Regions from separate parts of the Paraliobacillus sp. JSM ZJ581 genome, predicted to be linked through region 1. Evidence: riboswitches for the same ligand, from Rfam matches in the RefSeq annotation. Region 1 holds a riboswitch; the other holds the start of a gene.

Evidence for each region. A riboswitch is a leader RNA that binds a small molecule or an ion and turns the genes downstream of it on or off. The one in region 1 is predicted to bind lysine.
Region 2: linked by a shared signal. The riboswitch ahead of ACH6CY_RS09505 (Na+/H+ antiporter NhaC family protein) and the one ahead of dapA (4-hydroxy-tetrahydrodipicolinate synthase) in region 1 are both predicted to bind lysine.

Annotation. Positions count from the first base shown of each region.
Region 1 is NZ_JBISEP010000001.1:91,892-102,843, forward strand. Features, by position in the region: gene cydD (thiol reductant ABC exporter subunit CydD) at 1-473, opposite strand, end outside; gene ACH6CY_RS00525 (cytochrome d ubiquinol oxidase subunit II) at 498-1,511, opposite strand; gene ACH6CY_RS00530 (cytochrome ubiquinol oxidase subunit I) at 1,511-2,842, opposite strand; gene htpG (molecular chaperone HtpG) at 3,110-4,990, opposite strand; gene ACH6CY_RS00540 (IDEAL domain-containing protein) at 5,103-5,486, opposite strand; lysine riboswitch at 5,744-5,929, shown strand; gene dapA (4-hydroxy-tetrahydrodipicolinate synthase) at 6,051-6,938, shown strand; gene ACH6CY_RS00550 (CvfB family protein) at 6,993-7,850, opposite strand; gene ACH6CY_RS00555 (YaiI/YqxD family protein) at 7,951-8,397, shown strand; gene ACH6CY_RS00560 (ABC transporter ATP-binding protein) at 8,508-9,278, shown strand; gene ACH6CY_RS00565 (ABC transporter permease) at 9,280-10,032, shown strand; gene ACH6CY_RS00570 (aliphatic sulfonate ABC transporter substrate-binding protein) at 10,060-10,952, shown strand, end outside.
Region 2 is NZ_JBISEP010000015.1:2,190-13,141, reverse strand. Features, by position in the region: gene ACH6CY_RS09515 (HD-GYP domain-containing protein) at 1-859, shown strand, start outside; gene yunB (sporulation protein YunB) at 920-1,702, shown strand; lysine riboswitch at 1,759-1,935, shown strand; gene ACH6CY_RS09505 (Na+/H+ antiporter NhaC family protein) at 2,077-3,633, shown strand; gene ACH6CY_RS09500 (sodium-dependent transporter) at 3,834-5,315, shown strand; gene ACH6CY_RS09495 (MetS family NSS transporter small subunit) at 5,335-5,433, shown strand; gene ACH6CY_RS09490 (M23 family metallopeptidase) at 5,485-6,447, opposite strand; gene ACH6CY_RS09485 (YutD family protein) at 6,657-6,932, shown strand; gene ACH6CY_RS09480 (flavodoxin domain-containing protein) at 7,343-7,795, shown strand; gene ACH6CY_RS09475 (phosphatidylglycerophosphatase A family protein) at 7,843-8,358, opposite strand; gene ACH6CY_RS09470 (protein kinase family protein) at 8,491-9,453, shown strand; gene ACH6CY_RS09465 (homoserine dehydrogenase) at 9,572-10,864, shown strand; gene thrC (threonine synthase) at 10,868-10,952, shown strand, end outside.

The DNA.
Region 1 (10,952 bases):
ATTCCAGAATTAATATGTTGTGTAAAAATAATAATTAATGTTAATAAAGGTACAAAAGCACTTTGCATCACTTGTGGAATGAATTGGCTGTAAAAGCTGTCCATCTCATCTACTCCATCAAGTAACATACTCACTTTCTCTCCAACTCGTCCTTGCTTTTCACTATTAGTAATTTGGTGCTTATATCTATCTAACAATTTTGTTCTTGTTTCTTCCTTAACTGCACTTGCAATCTGAACACCAATTTTTTTACTATAATAGTCTGCAATAGACCGAGCCATTAAAGCTAGCAATAGAAGAGCAAGCCACTCTAATATAGATGAGAAGCTAGCTCTTTTTAAAAATATATCATTAACAATCCATGTAATAGAATAAGCCTGCACAATGATAGCTACCCCTAATAACAGTGTTAATAATAGTAGCAAAAATAGGCTAGTCTTATGTGCGCGTAATGAATGTTTTATTCGTTGCATCATTGATCGTTCCTTTAAATAAGGTTATTTTTTTCCTTTGGCATAGTCTGCATTAAATAAGAAAAGGCGCATTAATAAAATTAATGATGGAATAAGTAATAATAGACCACCGATAAATGCGATAATTAATGCAATAGCCATCGACTCACTTGTTACACTGTCCTCAATATGAATATACGGATCAAGCAGGTATGGGAATTTAGCAATGCCGTAACCAAAAAACGCAAAGAAAAACTGCAACATGATTGCAATAAATGCAATGCCATAATTTCTTCCTATATAGAGTAGCCCTAACCCAATTAAGAAACAAGCAATTGAAATACCGAATACCCACCACAAATCAAGCATATTATCAAAATGCCTCTCATTACGTTGACTTAAAGCAATCATTGTAGTTAATGCCATAATAATGGTAGGTGTCGCCCAAAATAGCGCCCATTTACGAACCAGATTTAGTGCTTTTTGGTCATTCGCTCGTGAAGCATAATAGGTTAAAAAACTAGCACTAATAAATAATATAGCTGTAATGGCGAGTGCTACAATACTCCAAGATAGAGGACTTGTAAATAATTCTGCATATTTTAACGATACTACACCATTCTCTTCTGTAATAAATCCACCTTCTGATATGGTAAGCGCAGTAGATAAAGAAGCTGGGATAAATAGTCCAGTCGCACCATATAAAAACATGTATACATTACTTTGTTTAGAACCATAATTTTCAAAAGCGTAGAAAGATCCTCTAATTGCCAACAATATAATCGCAAAACTAATTGGTACTAATAGCGCTGAACCAAAGTAATATGCGGAATTCGGAAAAAAACCTACAATTCCTACAAAAAAGAATACTAAAAACACATTTGTTACTTCCCACACTGGAGATAAGTAACGCGAAATGATTTGATTAATAATATGATCTCTTTTGGTAACTTTCGCATAGTATGCAAAAAATCCGGCACCAAAGTCAATGGAGGCAATGATCAAATAGCCATAAAGAAACAACCAAAGTACGGTAATGCCAATTACTTCATAACTCATTACTCTGACACTCCCTTCTCAATCACTGGGTAACGCTTTTCAAGTTCTACCTCTGCCGGGTTGTTTTTAAAAAGCTTGCGTAAAGTAATCACGCACAATGTACCTAACACAATATAAAGTAATAAGAATAAAAAGAACATGTGCGTGATATAAGGAGAGCTAGTTGCTGCTTCCTCCACTGTCATATACCCACGGAGAATCCAAGGTTGTCTTCCTTCCTCTGCATAGATCCAACCAAATTCGACAGCTAACATCGCTAATGGCCCACTTAAGGTGATCAACCATAAAAATAATTTATTATTGGCATTCCATTTTTTTATGAACGTAAATAGAAGATAAACAAATGAAATAGCTAATAAAAAGAAACCAATGGTTACCATCAGATCAAACATGTAATGAATCCATAGTGGTGGGTGTTCATTCTCTGGAAATTCCTCCAATCCAGTAACTTCGCTCATAAAATTACCGTGAGCGAGAAAGCTTAAAAATCCAGGTAAACGTATTTCTCCAACTACTTCATTATCTTCATTCAGCCAACCAAATAATATCAAATCAGCATTTTCTTCTGTCTCAAAATGCCATTCTGCTGCTGCTAGTTTTTCTGGCTGATGCGTAGCTAAAAATTTCGCAGAAACATCACCGGCAACTGCAGTTAAGATAGAAAAGATAAACATAGAAATAACAGTTAATTTTAATGCTTTCTTATGATATGTTTTTGCTCCTTTTTTGCGCAATAAAGCAAATGCTGCAATTGCTGCTAAAATAGCTGCAACTGTCACATATGATCCACCTAGAACGTGAGCCACCCTAGTTGGTGTAGAAGGATTCAACATTGCAGCTATTGGATTTACTGCTGTAAACTCACCGTTCTGCATTAAAAATCCGTCAGGTGTATTCATAAATGAATTCACTGTTGTGATAAATACAGCTGAAATTCCTGCCCCGATTAAAACTGGTATAGAAAATAACCAATGGATATATTGATTTTTAAAACGATCCCAAGTATATAAATAAATCCCTAAGAAAATCGCTTCAAAAAAGAAAGCGAATACTTCCATAAATAATGGCAATGCGATCACATTACCGGCCAGTTGCATAAACTGAGGCCAAACTAAAGACAGTTGCAATCCAATAGCAGTACCAGTCACAACACCAATTGCCACTGTGATTACAAATCCACGTGCCCAACGCTGTGCTAATAAAATATAATGCTCGTCCTTCTTTTTAATTCCGATAAATTCTGCAATTGAAATAAATAATGGCACACCTACGCCTAAGGTGGCGAAAATAATATGAAATCCTAAAGTCATTGCTGTAATTAATCGACTCATGATGACTGGATCAAATTCCACTTCTATCCCTCCATTTTCTCTTTGTGAAATTCATAACTTTTTCATTATAGCATTTATTAGGTTAGAATGTTTTTCTTTAGTACATTTTAAACTTAATCGTTTATAAAGTTGTGTACTATCCGTGACTTTTTTATGACATGTTTGTGACAAATTCAAAATAAACAATAGGATTGCGTAATAGAAAAAGACATCACACTTGATTAATTAGTGTATGCCTTTTCTATCTTTACTTATTCATTTGAATGTCTATTCAGCAATTGCTTTCCAAATATTATTTGTAAATGTAACTGGATCGTCGATAGAAAGTCCTTCAATCAACAAAGCTTGGTGATATAATATATTTGTCAACAAATCCGTTTTTTGGATATCCTCTTTTTCATAAGCCGTTTGCATTGTTTTAAATACATCGTGATGCATGTTAATTTCTAAAATTTTATCTGCTTTTAGCTGAGGATTATCAGGCATCATATTTAATACCTTTTCCATCTCAATGGATATCTCACCATCATTACTTAAACAAACAGGATGTGATTTCAGCCGTTTAGAAATGCGTACATCTTTCACTTTATCTGCCAATACAGATTTCATATGATCTAACAATGCTTTATTTTCTTTCATTTCTTCTTCTGTATTCTCTTCTTCATCTGGTTCAAACCCTAAGTCACCGCTTGAAACAGATTTAAAATCTTTTTCTTGATAGGTTGCTAGCATTTTTATGGCAAATTCATCAATATCATCGGTTAAATAAAGAATTTCATATCCTTTGTCTAAGACAACTTCCGTTTGTGGTAGGCGTTCTATTCTTTCATTCGTTTCTCCAGTCGCATAATAAATGTATGGTTGATCTTCAGGCATACGTTCTACATATTCAGCAAGAGAAACTAACTTGTTTTCTTTTGATGAATAAAAAAGTAATAAATCTTGCAATGTTTCTTTGTTTTGCCCAAAATCACTGTAGACACCATATTTTAGCTGGCGTCCAAATGAAGCATAAAACGTTTCGTATTTGTCACGGTCATTCTTTAGTAACTTTTGTAATTCAGTCTTAATTTTCTTGTTAATATTTTTCGCTATTAATTTTAACTGACGGTCATGCTGTAACATTTCACGAGAGATGTTAAGTGAAAGATCTTCTGAATCAACCAATCCTTTAACAAAACTAAAGTAATCAGGTAATAGATCTGCACATTTGTTCATAATGAGCACACCATTAGAATATAATTCTAGACCTTTTTCATATTCAGCAGAGTAGTAATTGTATGGCGTGCTTTCAGGTATATACAAAATCGCATCGTAACGAATATTTCCGTCCACACTTAAATGAATATGTTGAAGAGGCTGATCAAAACCGTAATGCTTTTCTGTGTAAAATTGATTATAATCTTCATCACTTAATTCATTTTTATTCTTTTTCCAAATCGGGATCATACTATTGACTGTTTTTTCTTCAATAACTTCAACAGGATCCTGATCTTCTCCTTGAGGTTCTTTAGTGACAATGTCCATTTTAATAGGGTAACGAATAAAATCGGAATATTTAACAATAATTGACTTTAATTGATCAACATCTAAAAATTGGTCAAAATCATCTTCATCTGTACTCTTTTTTATTGTTAACGCAATTTCGGTCCCTGTATCTGTTTTATTTACAGGTTCAATACTATAGCCCTCAACGCCTTCTGATCTCCATAAATAACCTTGATCACTATTTAGTGCTTTCGTTTTAACAGTTACTGCATCAGCTACCATAAACGCTGCATAAAATCCTACACCAAATTGGCCGATAATATCATGACCATCTTTAATGTCATTTTCTTTTTTAAATGATAATGAACCACTTCTTGCTATAACACCTAAATTGTTAATCAGCTCTTCTTCGGTCATCCCAATTCCTGTATCAGTGATTGTTAAGGTCCGAGATTCTTTATCAGCACTTACTTTTATGTAATAATCTTTTGAGTTGAATGTAAGAGACTCATCTGTTAGCGCCTTATAATATAGCTTATCAATGGCATCACTAGCATTTGAGATTAATTCTCGAAGGAAAACTTCTCGTTGTGAATAAATGGAGTTAATCATCATTTCTAATAGTCTTTTTGACTCTGCTTCAAATTGTTTCGTTGGCATGTTTATGCTCCTCTCTTATTTTCAGATAATTAGATTTAGCAGTCAGTTAAAAAGAGTGCTAACATTAATTATTTACCATAGATAAGAGTAGCTGTCAATCCAAGCTAATTTATTACAAACGATAATCTGTACTATAATTGTTTCTTTCATAATCTACATGATATATATTTTGTTCTTTGCGTTTCTTAATTTTGTTCCATTGTGAAACTAATTCATGAAACCAATCTTCATCACGAGTCTCAAGTGCCATGTTAATTAATATATATAATTGATTCTCCGTTTTTGCGAAATCACTAGTTAAACGATTAACTTTTGATGGGTTAATTTGAATACTTTGTCCCGTCAACATCTTATTATCACAAGCAACAACGTGAATTTGGACAACATTATGATTGAATTCAGTTTTTTCAACAAATCCGTGCATTAAAATCCCTTTACTTGACTTCGCCCTAACCCAATCACCAATTTGAATTGTCGAATCTTTATTTATCCTCATATAACGCCACCACCTTTTATAATAATCACTATCCATGCCAATAAATATAGCTTTAAATAATTTGACTAAAAATTATGAATAGTTACGCTATATTTTATTTAGAAACAAATAGATTGTCAATCTATTTGCACTTGATTAGTTATAGTTGGACAAATATAATAAATTTTCTTGTGAATAAACCCAATGAAGCTATTGCAACTATCTTAAATATTTGATAAAGTATGACTAATATTTCTATAACTTCAATTGAACATTGAAGTGAGTATAGAGGAGCAAAGACCAATAGTAAGCTTTATGAAGCGGATGAACGCTAATGATTGAAGCTCAAAGGGGAATTTGCCGAAGTGAATAAACGTTCATCATTTTATTCACTGGTACTGTTATTGAATAAATACAGTACTGTCATATAGTAATTACATGCTATATGGAGGGCTATCTCACGCATCATAAAAATACTAATTGATGCAGCGCCGAGTCCTTCGTCGCTGTTTTTTTATGATGAGATACGCTCTATTCAATCGCATCGCAGATTACTTTTAAATTATGAGTAGAGGTGAATTTTACATGCAATTTGGTCGTTTATTAACCGCTATGGTTACTCCATTTGATGATGAGAGAAACATTGATTATGAAAAAACAAAGGAGGTCATTAATCATTTACTATTGAATGGAACAGAGGGAATTGTTATAACAGGAACGACTGGAGAATCTCCAACTTTAACAGAAGACGATAAAGTCGATTTTATTCGTTTTGTTGTTCAGCATGTTGATAAACGTATTCCAGTAATAGCAGGAACAGGATCAAATAATACACAAGCATCAATCGTTCTTACTAAGAAAGCAGAAACTATAGGGGTTGATGGTGTCATGTTAGTAACTCCTTATTACAACAAACCGTCTCAGGAGGGAATGTATCAACATTTCAAAACAATTGCTGAAGCAACTAGTTTACCTGTTATGCTTTATAATATTCCTGGAAGAAGTGTTGTTGGACTCTCGGTAGAAACAATCATTCGGTTATCTAAAATTAAGAATATAACCTCAATGAAAGAAGCAAGCGGAAATTTAGATATGATGACAACAATTATAAATGAAACAAAAGAGAATTTTGATTTATACAGTGGTGATGATAGTTTAACATTACCTGTATTATCTATTGGTGGTAGAGGTGTTGTGTCCGTTTCTTCACATATTATAGGGAATGAAATGCAACAAATGATCACTAATTATATGAATGGTGAACAAAGACAAGCAAGCCTTTTACATCAACAGTTATTACCAACAATGAAAGCTTTATTCTTAGCTCCTAATCCAACGCCAGTAAAAGAAGCATTATGTATGATTGGTTTAGACGTAGGCAGTGTTCGTTTACCTTTAATTCCATTAACTGAAGAGGAACGTGTGAGATTAAGAGGAGCGTTGCAAATAACAAAACAAGAACAAGTTGTATAAAAAACAAGGATGGTTCACTTTTTTTGCAGTAAACCATCCTTGTTTTTTAATTACTTATTCTTTTAATAAACGTGTTTTTCCATCTATTTGCTCAATTTTTTTCTCTTTCATTAGTTTGCCTAATGCTCGTTTAAAAGCAGATTTACTAATTTGAAATACTTGATAGATCATTTCTGGATCTGTCTTATCATTAAAAGGCATTTCACCGTTATGATCGACTAAATATTGCAGTATGATCGCTGCATCTGTTTGCCTAGCCTCTTTTTTTCGAGGCCGTAATGAAATGTTTAATGTACCATCTTCTTTTACTGCAATTACTCGACCATTTATCCACTGGCCTAATCTTGGTTCTTCTTTTCGCTCTGTACGATGGATAAATCCTCTATATCCTTCTTCTGTAATTAATACAGCACCTTCTCTATCCGTTCTGAAAACCCTACCTTCGATATCTTTGTCTAATAATGATTCTGGTGCATGATCCCACGTCCCCTCAAAATCACTCTCAGCTACCGGTTTCGCAAGTAACCTCCCCTTCTTATCCAAGTCTAAAATAACATATAGTTCATCGCCGACTTCAGGCCAGGCCGTTGTGAAAACAGGTAAATCATCACTAGAAACTAAGATGCTTACACAAGTGCCAATATCGACAAACACGCCTAAATCTAACTGTACTTTTGTTACAACTGCCCAATCAAATACATCCGTGCGAGCACTGGGAAGATCTGTTGTTGCATACAATTGCTTTTTTTCCTGATAAAGAAAAACCTCATAGCTTTGATCGAATGCTAAATTCTTTTTGTTACGTTTTTTATTATAAAACACTTGTTCGTCTCCGTTAGATAGTATAAAAGAAGATTCATCTTCACTTACGACATCTAATGTAACAATTTGACCTGCTGCTAATTTTTTCATCTGTCTCCTTCTTTCTATTCCAACATCTAAATGTTATTATAACCGAAGCTATACTCTGATAAAATAGTAAATAACAATTATCTAGTAAAGGTTGAGTAAAATGAAGATATATGTCGATGCAGATGCCTGTCCCGTAAAAGAAATAATTATTCAAGTAGCGATACCTAAAAACATCCTTGTATATTTAGTTAAAAGTTATGCACACTTCTCAACACATCCTGATCCAGAGGGTGTCATTTCTATTTATGTTGATTCTGAGCGTGAAGCAGTTGATTATCGCATACTTTCCATGTTGCGTGCGGGTGATTTAGTAATTACACAAGATTATGGCCTAGCCTCATTAGCTTTAGAAAAGAAAGCTTTTGCATTACACCATAAAGGATTGATCTATACAGCAGATAATATAGATTATTTATTAGAAGTAAGATATCAACACGCACAAGCTAGAAAGAAAAAAATAAGAACAAAAGGACCAAAACGTTTAACGCAAGAAGATAAAGATAAATTTAAAGCAACACTAATAGGTATTTTAACTAATTTTCAGTAAATACTGCATTTTCTATTGACAACGTTTTATGTAATAAGTTAAAGTTTATTTAAATTCCTATTAAACAAATCGGAATAATTAACTAGTGTTGTTGATGAGGTGTCGGTTTTATGTTTTTAACTATTGATAAACTAAATAAGCAATTTTACCATCCAGGTAAACAATGTAGTACGGTATTAAAAGATATCCATTTGTCTGTCGAAGAAGGAGAGTTTATTTCTATTCTCGGCCCGTCTGGCTGTGGCAAATCTACCTTACTTTCCATTATAGCAGGATTAACATCATCAACTTCTGGAATGATTAAGGTACAAGGTAAATCAATTACCCAACCTGGCAAAGATCGAGGCATGGTTTTTCAAGAACCAGCGCTGTTTCCGTGGCTATCTGTCATAGAAAATGTCATATTCCCTATAAAAAAAGAACATAACAAAACAACTGCCAACGAGATAGCCAATAAATATTTAAAAATGGTTCAATTATCTAAGTATGCACATCATTACCCACATGAAATTTCTGGCGGAATGCAGCAAAGAGTCGCTATAGCTAGAGCATTAGTTATGAATCCTAGTTTATTATTAATGGATGAACCATTCGGTGCTTTAGATGAACAAACTCGTTCTAGATTACATGTGCAACTTGAACATATTTGGCGCGATACAAAGAAGACGATTATCTTTATTACACATAGCATTACTGAGTCAATAAAATTGTCTGATCGAGTGATTGTTATGGGTACACAGCCTGGGATAATCTTAACTGATATCAAAATAGATATTCCACGGCCTAGAGAAAAATATAAAGAACAGATGATAAAACTTGAATCACAGATTATGGGATATTTAAAAAGCGAGATTGACAAAGTCATAAGCGAGGAAACGTAATATGAAAACGATCAGTAAACGTATCTTGTTTTTTACTATATTAATAGGTTTTTGGAGTCTTGGATCAGGATTAAATTGGTGGTCAGAAGTGCTATTCCCTTCCCCATTAAGCGTTTTTCATGCACTGTTTAATGGTGTCAAAGATATGACATTAGTTTACGATTTAATTGCTAGCTTTCGTCGTCTAGCGATTGGGCTTAGTATTGCACTTCTATTAGGGACAACGATTGGCGTAATCATTGCTAAATCAAAAACAGCAGATGATACAGTTGGAGCTATGCTACTTGCCCTGCAAAGTGTGCCAAGCATCGTCTGGTTACCACTTGCTATTATGTGGTTTGGACTAAATGAAAAAGCCGTGATCTTTATTGTCATTTTAGGTGGAACATTTGTCATGGCGCTAAACATCCGAACAGGTATTAAAAATGTGCAACCACTCTTTATAAAAGCTGCGCGGACAATGGGTTCTAATGGATTAGATTTATTTAGAAGAGTCATCTTCCCTGCTTCAGTTCCGTATATTGTTACTGGCTCGCGCCTAGCATGGGCATTTTCCTGGAGAGCACTTATGGCTGGCGAATTACTAAGTACAGGTCCCGGATTAGGATATACGCTTCGTTATGCATCTGACTTCGGTGACATGAGTCTAGTAATTGGGGTAATGATAATCATTGGAATTATTGGCTCAATTGTTGATCAACTCATTTTCCAACGTATTGAAAAAAATGTAGCCAAACGTTGGGGATTAGTATAACTAAAAAAATTTAAAGGGGGAAAAATAATGAAAAAAGCAATGTTAAGTATCTTACTTGTCGTATTATTAGGTGGGCTCGTAGCTTGCGGTACATCCTCTTCATCAGCTACCAATAATAATGACACACAAACGGTAACACTTGGGTATTTCCCAAATATTAACCACGTACCTGCTATGGTTGCCAAAGCAGAAGGTTTTTATCAAGAGCATCTTGGAGATAACATAACGATTAAATACAAAACATTTCCAGATGGTGCTTCCTTTATGACCGCATTAAAAACTGGGGAAATTGACGCTGGGCTTGTTGGGCCAGGACCAGCAATGAACAATTATACAACAGGTACTGACGTAAAAATACTTGCAGGTGGTTCTACTGGTGGAACGGTTGTATTAGCAAGGAAGGATAGTGGTATTCAAACCCTAGAGGATATTGAAGGAAAAACATTTATCACCCCTCGTGTAGGTTGCACGCACAATGTACAATTTGAAACCTATATGAAGGATAAAGGTATTACATCAGAACGAATTGGCGGATCTATGGTGCATTCAACTGGTAAGCCTGCACAATATCAATCCATGTTTGAATCTGGTAAAGTTGATATCGCAGTTGCTCCTGAACCTTGGGCTTCTGTTCTAGTGCAAGAAGCAAATGCTAATGTCGTTATTCCTGCTGATGAAATTTCTTTCGGTCAAACATTACCTGCATCTGTACTAGTAAGTTCTGGTGAATCAGTAAAAAATGACCTTGATACCATTCAAAAAATTGTTGATGCACATAAACAAGCAATTACTTTTATTAATGATAATCCTGAAAAATCAAAAGAAATTACGATAAAAGATATTAAAGAAGAAACTGGTCAAGAATTAAGCAAGCAGGTAATTGATGGTGCGTGGGAGAATATTGGTTTCACCTATGAATT
Region 2 (10,952 bases), on a different contig from region 1:
GGTACAAACAGTGAAACAATCATTTGCAACGTATCAAGATATGGATCTAGGAAATAAGTTGCATTTGATAGATAAAACGAATGAGAACATGTCAAAAGTTGTTGATTCGATGATCGATCAGTTAAGAGATGATCAAGAAGTGTTAACTGTTATGTCTCATATATTAATTAGTGATGATTACTTATTCTCTCATTCTGTTAACGTAACGATGTATGCTTTAGCCCTTGCAACAGAATTGAAACTACCTGCTAAACAAATCCATCAATTAGGCCTAGGTGCGATGCTACATGATGTTGGTAAAATGTTTATTTCAGAGGAAATATTAAATAAAACTGGAAAATTAAATGATAAAGAATTTGAAATGATTAAATCACATACGGAAAAAGGATTTAACTATTTGCGACAATCCACAGCACTCCCGTTATTAGTAGCACATTGTGCGTATCAGCATCATGAACGTTTAGATGGTTCGGGTTATCCAAGGGGAATTAAAGAAAAAGATATTCATCCGTTTGGAAAAATATTAGCAGTCGCTGATGTGTTTGATGCTGTTACAAGTAACCGCATTTATCGTGATGCGATGCTTCCTCATGAAGGGCTGGAAATATTGTATGCAGGAAGTGGCTCACTTTACGATCAAGAAATTGTTCGTACGTTTAAAAATACAATTGCCGTTTTTCCAAATGGATCGACTATTCGTTTGAATGATAATCGTATTGCGATAGTAGTTAAACAAAATCATCTTATGTATGAAAGACCGATTGTTCGTGTAATTAAAGAGCAAGAACAAAATATTACTCCTTATGATATTGATTTGTCTAAGGAACTTAATCTAACAGTGATTGATTACGCAATTTAGATTAAACAAAAGATGTCTACCCTCTAATATAGCGCATATGCTCTAATAGGGGGGATTTTTGTGTGGAAAAAAACACGGGTAAAACGTCAGCGAAAACCACCTGCTACTCGTCAGTTGCTTTTTTTAACGGCTGTACTGTTCGTAGTGCTCACTTCAATTAGTCTGATAATTGTAAATAAAGGTATTAAACCAGTTTTATTAGACATTGCTGAAACAAAAAATAAACAATATGCAAATATGGCGATGGGCATTGCAGTGAATAAAAAATTGAATGAAGATTTGCAAGTAGAAGATTTAATTGAGTTTCAATATGGTGATGACGGACAAGTGGTTAGTTACAAAATTAACGCAGCAATGGAAAATCGTGTGCAGCGGAATATTCAATATCGGGTAGAAAATTTCATTCATCAATTAGAGCAAGGGGTTGTTCCAGATACGAGTGCTCCATTAGATGTTGATATCGAACAACAAGAACAATCAACGTCAGAAACGATCCAACAAAAATCGAATTTGATTGAGATCCCTCTGGGCCAAGTATTAAACCTTCCGTTACTGGCAAATTTAGGTCCGAAGATACCAGTTAATCTTGAACTAGTGGGGTATGTTAGTACTGAAGTAGAGACGAAGGTAACGGGTGTTAAAATTAATAGTATACACATTGAGCCAACCGTACATATTGAAGTTGAAATAAGAACGATTATTCCTTTTGGTACGAAGACGGCTCACATAAAGCAAGAAATCCCAATTGGTAGTGGTGGATATAATGGTGAGGTGCCACAATTTTATAATAATAATGGTGATGTAGATCCAAATTTATCTATTCCAGTAGACCCCTTGCAATAATCATGCTAAATTGGTAGAATATTGAGAGGAAAAAAGAATTAAAAACCTTATCAGATCGATGAGATAGAGGCGCAATATAAAATGAGTAAACTATTGGAGTTGACAACGAAGATGATAGTTAAAAGGATTATATTGCCGAAGTGGGTTATTGCATTTGTCAGTGCTTCCTTACTGGTATATTTTTGAATAAAAGATATACTGTCATGTCTTTCACGTGATGAACTGTTGATCGAATCAAAGATAATTTATTGAACTATCATTTGTTGTAAATTATGCAAAAACAGTAATAGGTTTATTTCTATTACTGTTTTTTTTGATGCCTGAAAACAGTGCAAAAAGAGAAATTCTTTAATTTAATTTGAGGAGGTAATGATGTGGAGGGAACAATTTATTCATTAATCCCTGCTGTTCTAATGCTCGTGCTTGTACTTTTAACAAGAAAAATTTTATTATCATTAGGTACTGGTATTGTTGTGGGGGCCCTTTTATTACATCAATTTAATATAATAGATAGCTTCGAACAAATTTGGCTTGTTTTTCGTGATATTTTTTATGTCATTGGTGAGGGATGGAATCTAAGTAAAATATATTTGCTCGCATTTTTATTGTTATTAGGCATTACAACCGCATTTATGACAGCATCCGGTGGGAATAAAGCGTTTGGAGAATGGGCAATACGTCGTGTGAAAACAAGGAAAGGGGCGCAATTGATTCCATCTGTATTAGGTATTCTAATCTTTATCGATGACTATTTTAATAGTTTGGCAGTAGGACAAGTAGCACGTCCGGTGACTGATCGATTTAAAGTATCTCGAGCGAAATTGGCTTATATCATTGATTCAACCTCAGCACCAATTACGGTTATTACGCCAATATCGAGTTGGGGAGCATTTATTATTGGTACATTAGGTTCTATTTTTGCAGCAGCGGGAATAACGGAATATCAACCGCTAGAAGCATTTGTTCGAATGATTCCGCTAAACTTTTATGCTTTTGCAGCTATCTTATCTGTTTTTATTGTTGCTATATTTAATTTTAATTTTGGTTTAATGCGAAAACATGAAGATAAAGCAATGGCTACTGGAGAATTATTTGATACGTCGAAAGAAAATGTTGCTGGTGATTTAAAATCGAAGTTAACTCCGAATAAAGATGGGAAGATACGTCATTTGTTACTTCCTATAGGCATACTCGTACTAATAACAGTTATTTCAATGCTTATAACTGGTTATTTAGGAACAGAAGGACAAGTAACTATTTTCACTTTATTTGCAAATACAAATGTAAATTTATCTTTATTTGCAGGAGGATTAGCGACTGTATTCGTTTCGTTATTTCTAAGTCTAAAGCAAGGTTCTTCCACATCCACGACGATTTTAATTTTTAAAGAGGGTATTAAATCGATGCTCCCAGCTATATATATTTTAATTCTTGCGTGGATGATCGGATCGATTATTAATTTAATTGGTACTGGAGATTATTTAGCTGAGGTTGTTGAGCGTCTATCTTTCAATGCGAATTATTTACCTATATTATTATTTATCGTTGCTGGTTTTATGGCTTTATCTACAGGAACATCGTGGGGCACATTTGGTATTATGTTACCTATAGCAGCCCAAATTGCAATTGCCTATGATATTGATTTAGTATTACCTGCAATGTCTGCTGTTTTAGCAGGGTCTGTTTTTGGCGATCATTGTTCACCAATTTCCGATACATCGATTCTTTCATCAACAGGGGCGGGTTCAAACCACATTGATCATGTATTAACACAGATACCATATGCCTTTATGAGTGCTTTGGCAGCTGGAGTAGGCTATCTTGTTTATGGTTTTACACAACAAACCTTTGTTTCGCTAATAGCTACTATCATTGTTATTGTTCTCCTCTTGTTCATACTAGGCTCGATTGTTAACAAGAAACGAGCGTAAAAAAAGAGTTGTCCGAAATATTACGGACAACTCTTTTTTTGGTGAAAACAGCATATACACAAAATAGTCATAATTTTCTTTTTGACATGTGTAAGTAGTCTCGCTATAATCAATAAATATCAGAAAAAAATAAAAATTTAAAACATTCTACATTGTTTTATTTTCAGAAAATTTGAATAGTTGAAGAGGGGGAATTATACATGGAAAATCGTTCACAATGGGGAACACGTTTAGGTTTCTTACTTGCAGCGATGGGATCGGCGATTGGGCTAGGAAATATTTGGCGTTTTCCAGCTACTGCTTATGAAAATGGTGGAGGTGCATTTTTTCTCCCGTATTTATTTGCATTAATAACAGCAGGGATACCGCTTTTAATAATGGAGTATACGATTGGTCACAAGTATCGTAGTTCAGCACCTCGGGCTTTTAGGCGGATAAGTAAAGGGATGGAATGGGTTGGTTGGTGGCAGATTGCTATTTCTTTTATCATTTCAACCTATTATCCAATTATTGTTGCTTGGGCAGCAATGTATGCTTATTTTTCTTTCAGTCAACGTTGGGGTGATGATCCTACCGCATTTTTCGTAGGTGATTTTTTACAAGTTTCTGAAGCTGGTACATTCGGCTCTATGGTTCCATCTGTTTTGTTTCCATTATTAGCAATATGGGTGATTGTTTTTATTATTCTCGGATTTGGCGTAAAAAAAGGGATTGAAGCAGCAAACAAAATTTTTATTCCATTATTGGCAATTATATTTATCATTATTGTTATACGTGCTGTAACACTTCCAGGAGCAGTAGAAGGTTTAGAGGCATTCTTTGCACCTGATTGGTCTTCTATTATGGATGGATCAGTATGGGTATCGGCTTACGGTCAAATATTCTACAGCTTGTCGATTGCATTTGCGATTATGATTACTTATTCTTCTTATTTACCTAAAAAATCTGATATTACAAACAACGCATTTATTACTGGCCTAGCAAATTCATCTTTCGAGTTACTTGCTGGTATTGGTGTTTTTGCGGCTTTAGGATTTATGGCATCACAAACAGATCAAGCAATTGCTGATGTTGCTACAACTGGTGTAGGTCTTGCATTTATGGTTTTTCCTGAAATTATTAGTCAGATGCCTGCCTCAGGATTGTTTGGTGTGTTATTCTTTGCCTCTTTACTATTAGCGGGATTATCTTCATTGATATCTATTTCAGAAACGTATATTGCAGGTATACAAGAAAAATTTAATGTGTCACGTGGTGTCGCTGTTACAATTGGTGGAGGACTTGCCGCGCTTGTATCATTACTTTATGCAAATCAAGGTGGATTAAATCTATTAGATACAGTTGATTATTTTATTAATAATTATGGTGTTGCTTTAGCTGGATTGTTTGAAGTGGTAGCCATTGCTTGGTTTGCTAGGTCACTTAAGGACTTACAACGTTATGCGAATGATGTTTCCGATATTAAGTTAGGATCTTGGTGGAGATTTTGTCTTTCTGTCATTACGCCAATTGTTTTAGGGTATATGATGTTACAGAATTTAAGCACGGATCTAGAAATTAATTATGCTGGTTACCCATATAAGTTTTTATTTCGCTTTGGTTGGATGGTTGCTTTAGGTGCAATATTTATTGGTCCATTAATGACAATCAAAAAATGGCCTAACAAACAAGACAATAAGTAAATGAAAGGATGAGTGAAACATGTCAGTTTCAGCAATTGCAATGTTTATCATAGGGGCGGTTGTTATTTGGGGTGGATTAGCTGCTAGCATAACCTATGCGATAATTAAATCAAAATAAATTGATTAGAGACTGGGAAACGTAGATCAACAACGTTTGTCCCAGTCTTTTCTATTTGTTTCTTGCTTGCTGCTCCCACCTTTTTAAGTGTGGATAAGGGTCAAAAGCCCATTCACTATATCCGTTGTCTTTATACATGCCGTAATGCAAATGTGGAGGGAATTTTCCCGAAGTTCCAGGTGGACCATAGCCAGATGAACCAACAGAACCTATTACATCACCTGGCTTAATTACATCACCAACAGCTAACCCATCTGTAAAGCCATTCAAATGTGCATAATAATGATACGTATTATAGATATCACGGATACCGATTCGCCAACCACCAAATCGGTTCCAACCTACAATTTCAACAATCCCATATCTACTAGCTTTTACAGGTGTCCCATAACTTGCGAAAATATCTGTTCCTTCATGAATCCTCCTACCACCAAACCCTCGTGCATCTCCCCATGTGCTACGGTAAGTATAGTTATATTGTAATGGAATTGGAAAATCACTATCGTCGAGATTAATTGTGCCAAAAGTATTGTATACAAGAGCGATTTGCTCAATAGATTTTACAGTAAGTGCACGGTTATAGTAATTCCATAATGCAATGTTAATATCTTGTTTCGATGTTCCATAACGTGCAATCCATTTGGCCATGCTGTAAAGCACATCTTCATCATTAGTCCGTTCAACAAGTCCATCACCATCTCCGTCTTGCCCAATTCCTTCATTGACACTTATTATTTCGGCGTTTGAAAGATGATCAGGATTAGTGACGCCAAACCAAAGTGTTTCTGGAATGTCAATAGAAATTAAGTTGTTCTCAGATTTGTCTTTTTTAATATTGGATTCATATTGATTAATTGCAGCTAAGTAATACCAAGGTATTTGTGTTAAGGCTGCTGTTTTTTTAAATAAAGCTAATTTAGCTGCAATAGCTTCTGACTCTTTATCATTAGCTATTACCTGGGAAATAAAAAAAGGAAAAATGATACAAAATATAAGTAATGTTTTCTTTAACATGGTTCCGACCTCCTTGCACAATTAACATATATGTTAGTATGTGCAAGAATAAAAAAACAATAAATGGTAAAATAATCCGATAATATTCATTGTTTTAATATACAACTTTACTTATTCATCTAGTTTTTTTTATCTAAATTATGATAAACTAATTGAACATACATCTTTATTATTTGCTCATTTGATGCTTTAAAGGAGAAGAGTAGTATATGATTGAAGTGCAAGGAAGAACATACGAAATAATTGAAGAAAGCAAATCAGGTTTTGATGAGAAAGCGTTTGAAGAACGATATAGTGATATTTTAACAAAGTACGATTTTATTGTAGGCGATTGGGGATATGAACAACTCCGGTTAAAAGGATTTTATGATGATCAAAGTCCCAAAGCGACTTTTGATACGAAATTTAGTACAGTAGAAGACTATTTATATGAGTACTGTAACTTTGGTTGTGCGTATTTTATAGCGAAACGCATCGATAAATAATCGGTGTGTTTTAATTTTTTTAGAACATTCAAAAAATGCTGTTATATTGATTTGAAAAATAGGTTATATTTCAGTGAATAGTTGCTTTTTTATTATGTCTTTCTACTAATTTTAAATGATTGATCAGCATAACAGAGGATCTATGTCACCACTGTACTAATTTAACTACATTATAATTGACATTGAAAATCATTATCAATTATAATGTTGTAGAACAATATGTGAATACTTATTGGGAAAGGCAATGAAATAAGTGAAGCAACCTATGCTTTGTTTTCATATAGATGAAAAGAAAATAAACAAATATATTTACAAATGTTTCGGTTATTTTTTTCAAAAAAAGTGTGTTTCATTTTATGAGTTTTTTGTGAAGAAAAGAATAAATAAGTGCATCAAAGGGAGGGTTCAATATGAAAAGTATAATCATTTTATATGCAAGCATGACTGGAAATACAGAAGAAATAGCTGAGATCATCGAGTCACATATTGAAAAACAAGGAATAAAAGTGGAACGATATCAAATTGGTTTTGATGCGTTTGAAATAGATCAGTTGTTTGATACGGATGGTGTACTAATTGGTACATATACAGATGGTGATGGTGATCTTCCATTTGAAGCAGAGGATTTATATGATGAATTGGAACAACTTGATTTAACTGGGATAACGTTTGGTCTATTCGGTTCTTGTGACTCCATGTATACTTATTACGGTGGTGCAATTGATTCGTTCGCAAAATTAGTGCAAGAACGAAAGGGTAACCTAGTAGTTTCTCCGTTAAAAATTGAGCTCTCGCCAGAAATTGAAGATATTAAAACTTGCGAATCGTTTGCAGAGGCATTTATTGAAAATAGTATGAAGTAAAAAGAAACAGGTATACATTAATAACCTGTTTCTTTTTATCCAAATGTTTATTCTTCATCTAAATCTTCATCCTCTGCGACACTATGTGCTAGACGACTAGAAGCAGCTGCGGCAATAGCTCCTACTATATCATCCAAGAAAGTATGACATTGCCCAGTTGATTTATCATTTAATTTCTTTAAAATACCTGGTTTTTGCTTATCAATGTATCCATAGTTTGTAAACCCAATGGAACCATAAACATTGACTATAGAAAAAGCAATGATTTCATCAACACCATATAAGCTTTCATCTACTTCAATGGTTTCTTGTAATGGTGAAGCAAGCTGCTTCTTTTCTGCAAGAATATCCAATTGAATTCCAGTCAAAATGGCATTTTGTACTTCACGCTTACCTAACACTTTTTCCACATTGTACATACAATTCTCCATTGTTAAATCGTCATGATATTTACTTTGCAAATAGTAAACGAGCTCACCAATATCCTCAATGGTTACACCACGTTCATATAGCCAATCTCTTGCTTTTTGTTCTAATGCTGTTCGTGATCTTTGTTTCATCATAATATTATCCCACCATCCATTTACAAACTTTTACCTTTACTATACCCTTCTACAGTTAATTCAAACAAATAGAAACGGTTCTTTTCTAAAGAGTTGATACGTAAAGTATACCATCAGAAAGGAGCGTGTATAATGGATATTATACATCAATATGTACCATATTTTAATGGGGATTTAGTAAAAGTTGGTGATCGACAGGCTTATTATGTTGAAGGATACTACTATTTCATTATTCCTACTGATGACATAGAGCATGTTCACATGGAACAAAGTTGGTTTGCGAATCATTTAATTGAACAAGATTATTTAAGGATTGCAAAACCAATAAAAAATATACAAGGGGTATATATTTCTGAAGAAAATGATCAAAATTATATCGCATTACAAGCAATGAAGCACCCTTATGAAACGCTAGATACACCGACTAGATTGGCCACATTTCATTCTATAGGAAAAAATTATGCTTACTTACCAAGCTATGCTAACGCTTATGGTGAGTGGCAGAACCTATGGGAGCAAAAAATCAAGTTATATGAAGCATATTATCAATCACAACTACAAGTTCGACCTGTTACGCGATATCAGCGGTTACTTGTTGATACATTTCCATATATAATAGGCGTAACAGAAAATGCGATTCAATATTTAAACGAATCAAATCTAGAAACAAGATTTACTTTATCTGATCAAGGATGTATTGCATTTAAACGCTATACGAATCAATTGGAACAGCCGTTTATACTTTCCAATCAATTTATATACGATCATCCTGTTAGAGATGTAGCAGAATATATACGACCGTACTTTCTAAAAAAAGATGGTCATAAAGAAGTTGTTCACTTTTTGGAAAAATATGAAGATATAGCTCCTTTATCCATATTTAGCTGGCGTTTGTTGTATGCTCGTCTGATTCTCCCCATTCATTTATTTGATTTTATTGATCAGGCAATCGAAGAATCAAATAGCGAAGAAACGTACTTTGCTTACCGAAAATTATTAGATAATCAACACAACTATGAAACACATCTTAAATCATTTTTTCAAAATAATAGAATAGATCCTTTTAAGAATCAAATATATGAATTAGATTGGTAATTTTATTTTTTCAGAAATTTTAGGTAATTGCTTCTTGAATAAGTGACACAGGGAAGGTATAATGTCCACTATAGATAAACAAATGTGTTTTTAAAGAAAACAGGGGGAGGCGTTCTTTGTGGAAAAAATTCATGTCGGTTTATGTGGTCTAGGAACAGTTGGAACGGGTGTAGTTAAGATTCTACAAGACCATAAAGAACATATTAAGCATAAGCTTGGTTGCGAAATAGAGATTACTAAAGTGCTTGTGAACAATATGGAGAAAAAACGAGATGTTGTTATTAAACGAGATTGGTTAACGAGTGATCCAAAAGAACTGGTCGATCACAGAAATATTGACGTCATTATTGAAGTAATGGGCGGTATTGAAGATACGAATAAATTATTAGAACGAGCATTAGAGAATAAAAAACATATTGTCACAGCTAACAAAGACCTTATGGCTGTACATGGACAAAAGTTGTTACGATTAGCTAAGAAAAACAACTGCGATATTCTTTATGATGCGAGTGTAGCAGGTGGAATACCTATTCTTCGTTCATTATCAGATGGATTGGCATCTGACCATATTCAAAAAATAATGGGTATTGTCAATGGGACAACAAACTATATGATGACTAAAATGTCTGATGAAGGACTTGCTTATGAAGAAGTATTAAAAGAAGCGCAAGACTTAGGTTTTGCTGAAGCAGACCCATCTGCTGATGTAGACGGATTAGATGCGGCAAGAAAGATGACATTGCTTGCAAATTTAGCTTTTAAAATGGAACTTCATTTAGAAGATGTCGATGTTTCAGGTATACGAAATATTACGCAAGAAGATATTAGTTTCGCTGACAGCCTTGGATATACGATTAAATTAATTGGGATTGCTTCAATGAGTGATGGAAAGGCAGAGGTTACTGTAGAGCCGACTTTATTGCCTAAAGATCACCCTTTAGCACTAGTGAAAAATGAATTTAATGCGGTATATGTATACGGTGAAGCGGTTGGAGAAACGATGTTTTATGGACCTGGTGCCGGCAGCTTACCAACAGCGACAGCAGTAGTATCAGATTTAATGGAAGTGGTTAAAAATATCAGATTAGGAATTAGTGGTAATGCACATGTCGATCCACAATTCGATCGTCAATTAAAAGAAGACAAAGAAAAATATTCGCGTCATTTTATTCGCTTAGATGTAGATGATCAGGCTGGTGCATTTCAAGAAATAACGAATGTATTCTCTGATCATGAGGTTAGTTTTGCGAAAATTCTTCAATTACCGGGTGATCAAGAGAAAACGGCAGAAATTGTAATGGTTACACACAAAATTAGTAGAGAGCAATTATTAAAGAGTATGGCAAAATTAGAAGGATTAGGTGTTGTTAAACGTTTAATTAGCCATTATCGAGTAGATGGGGAGGAATAAAAAATGGCTTGGGAAGGATTATTAAAACATTATCAATCACATTTACCTGTAGGAAAAGAGACACCATTACTTACATTACATGAAGGTA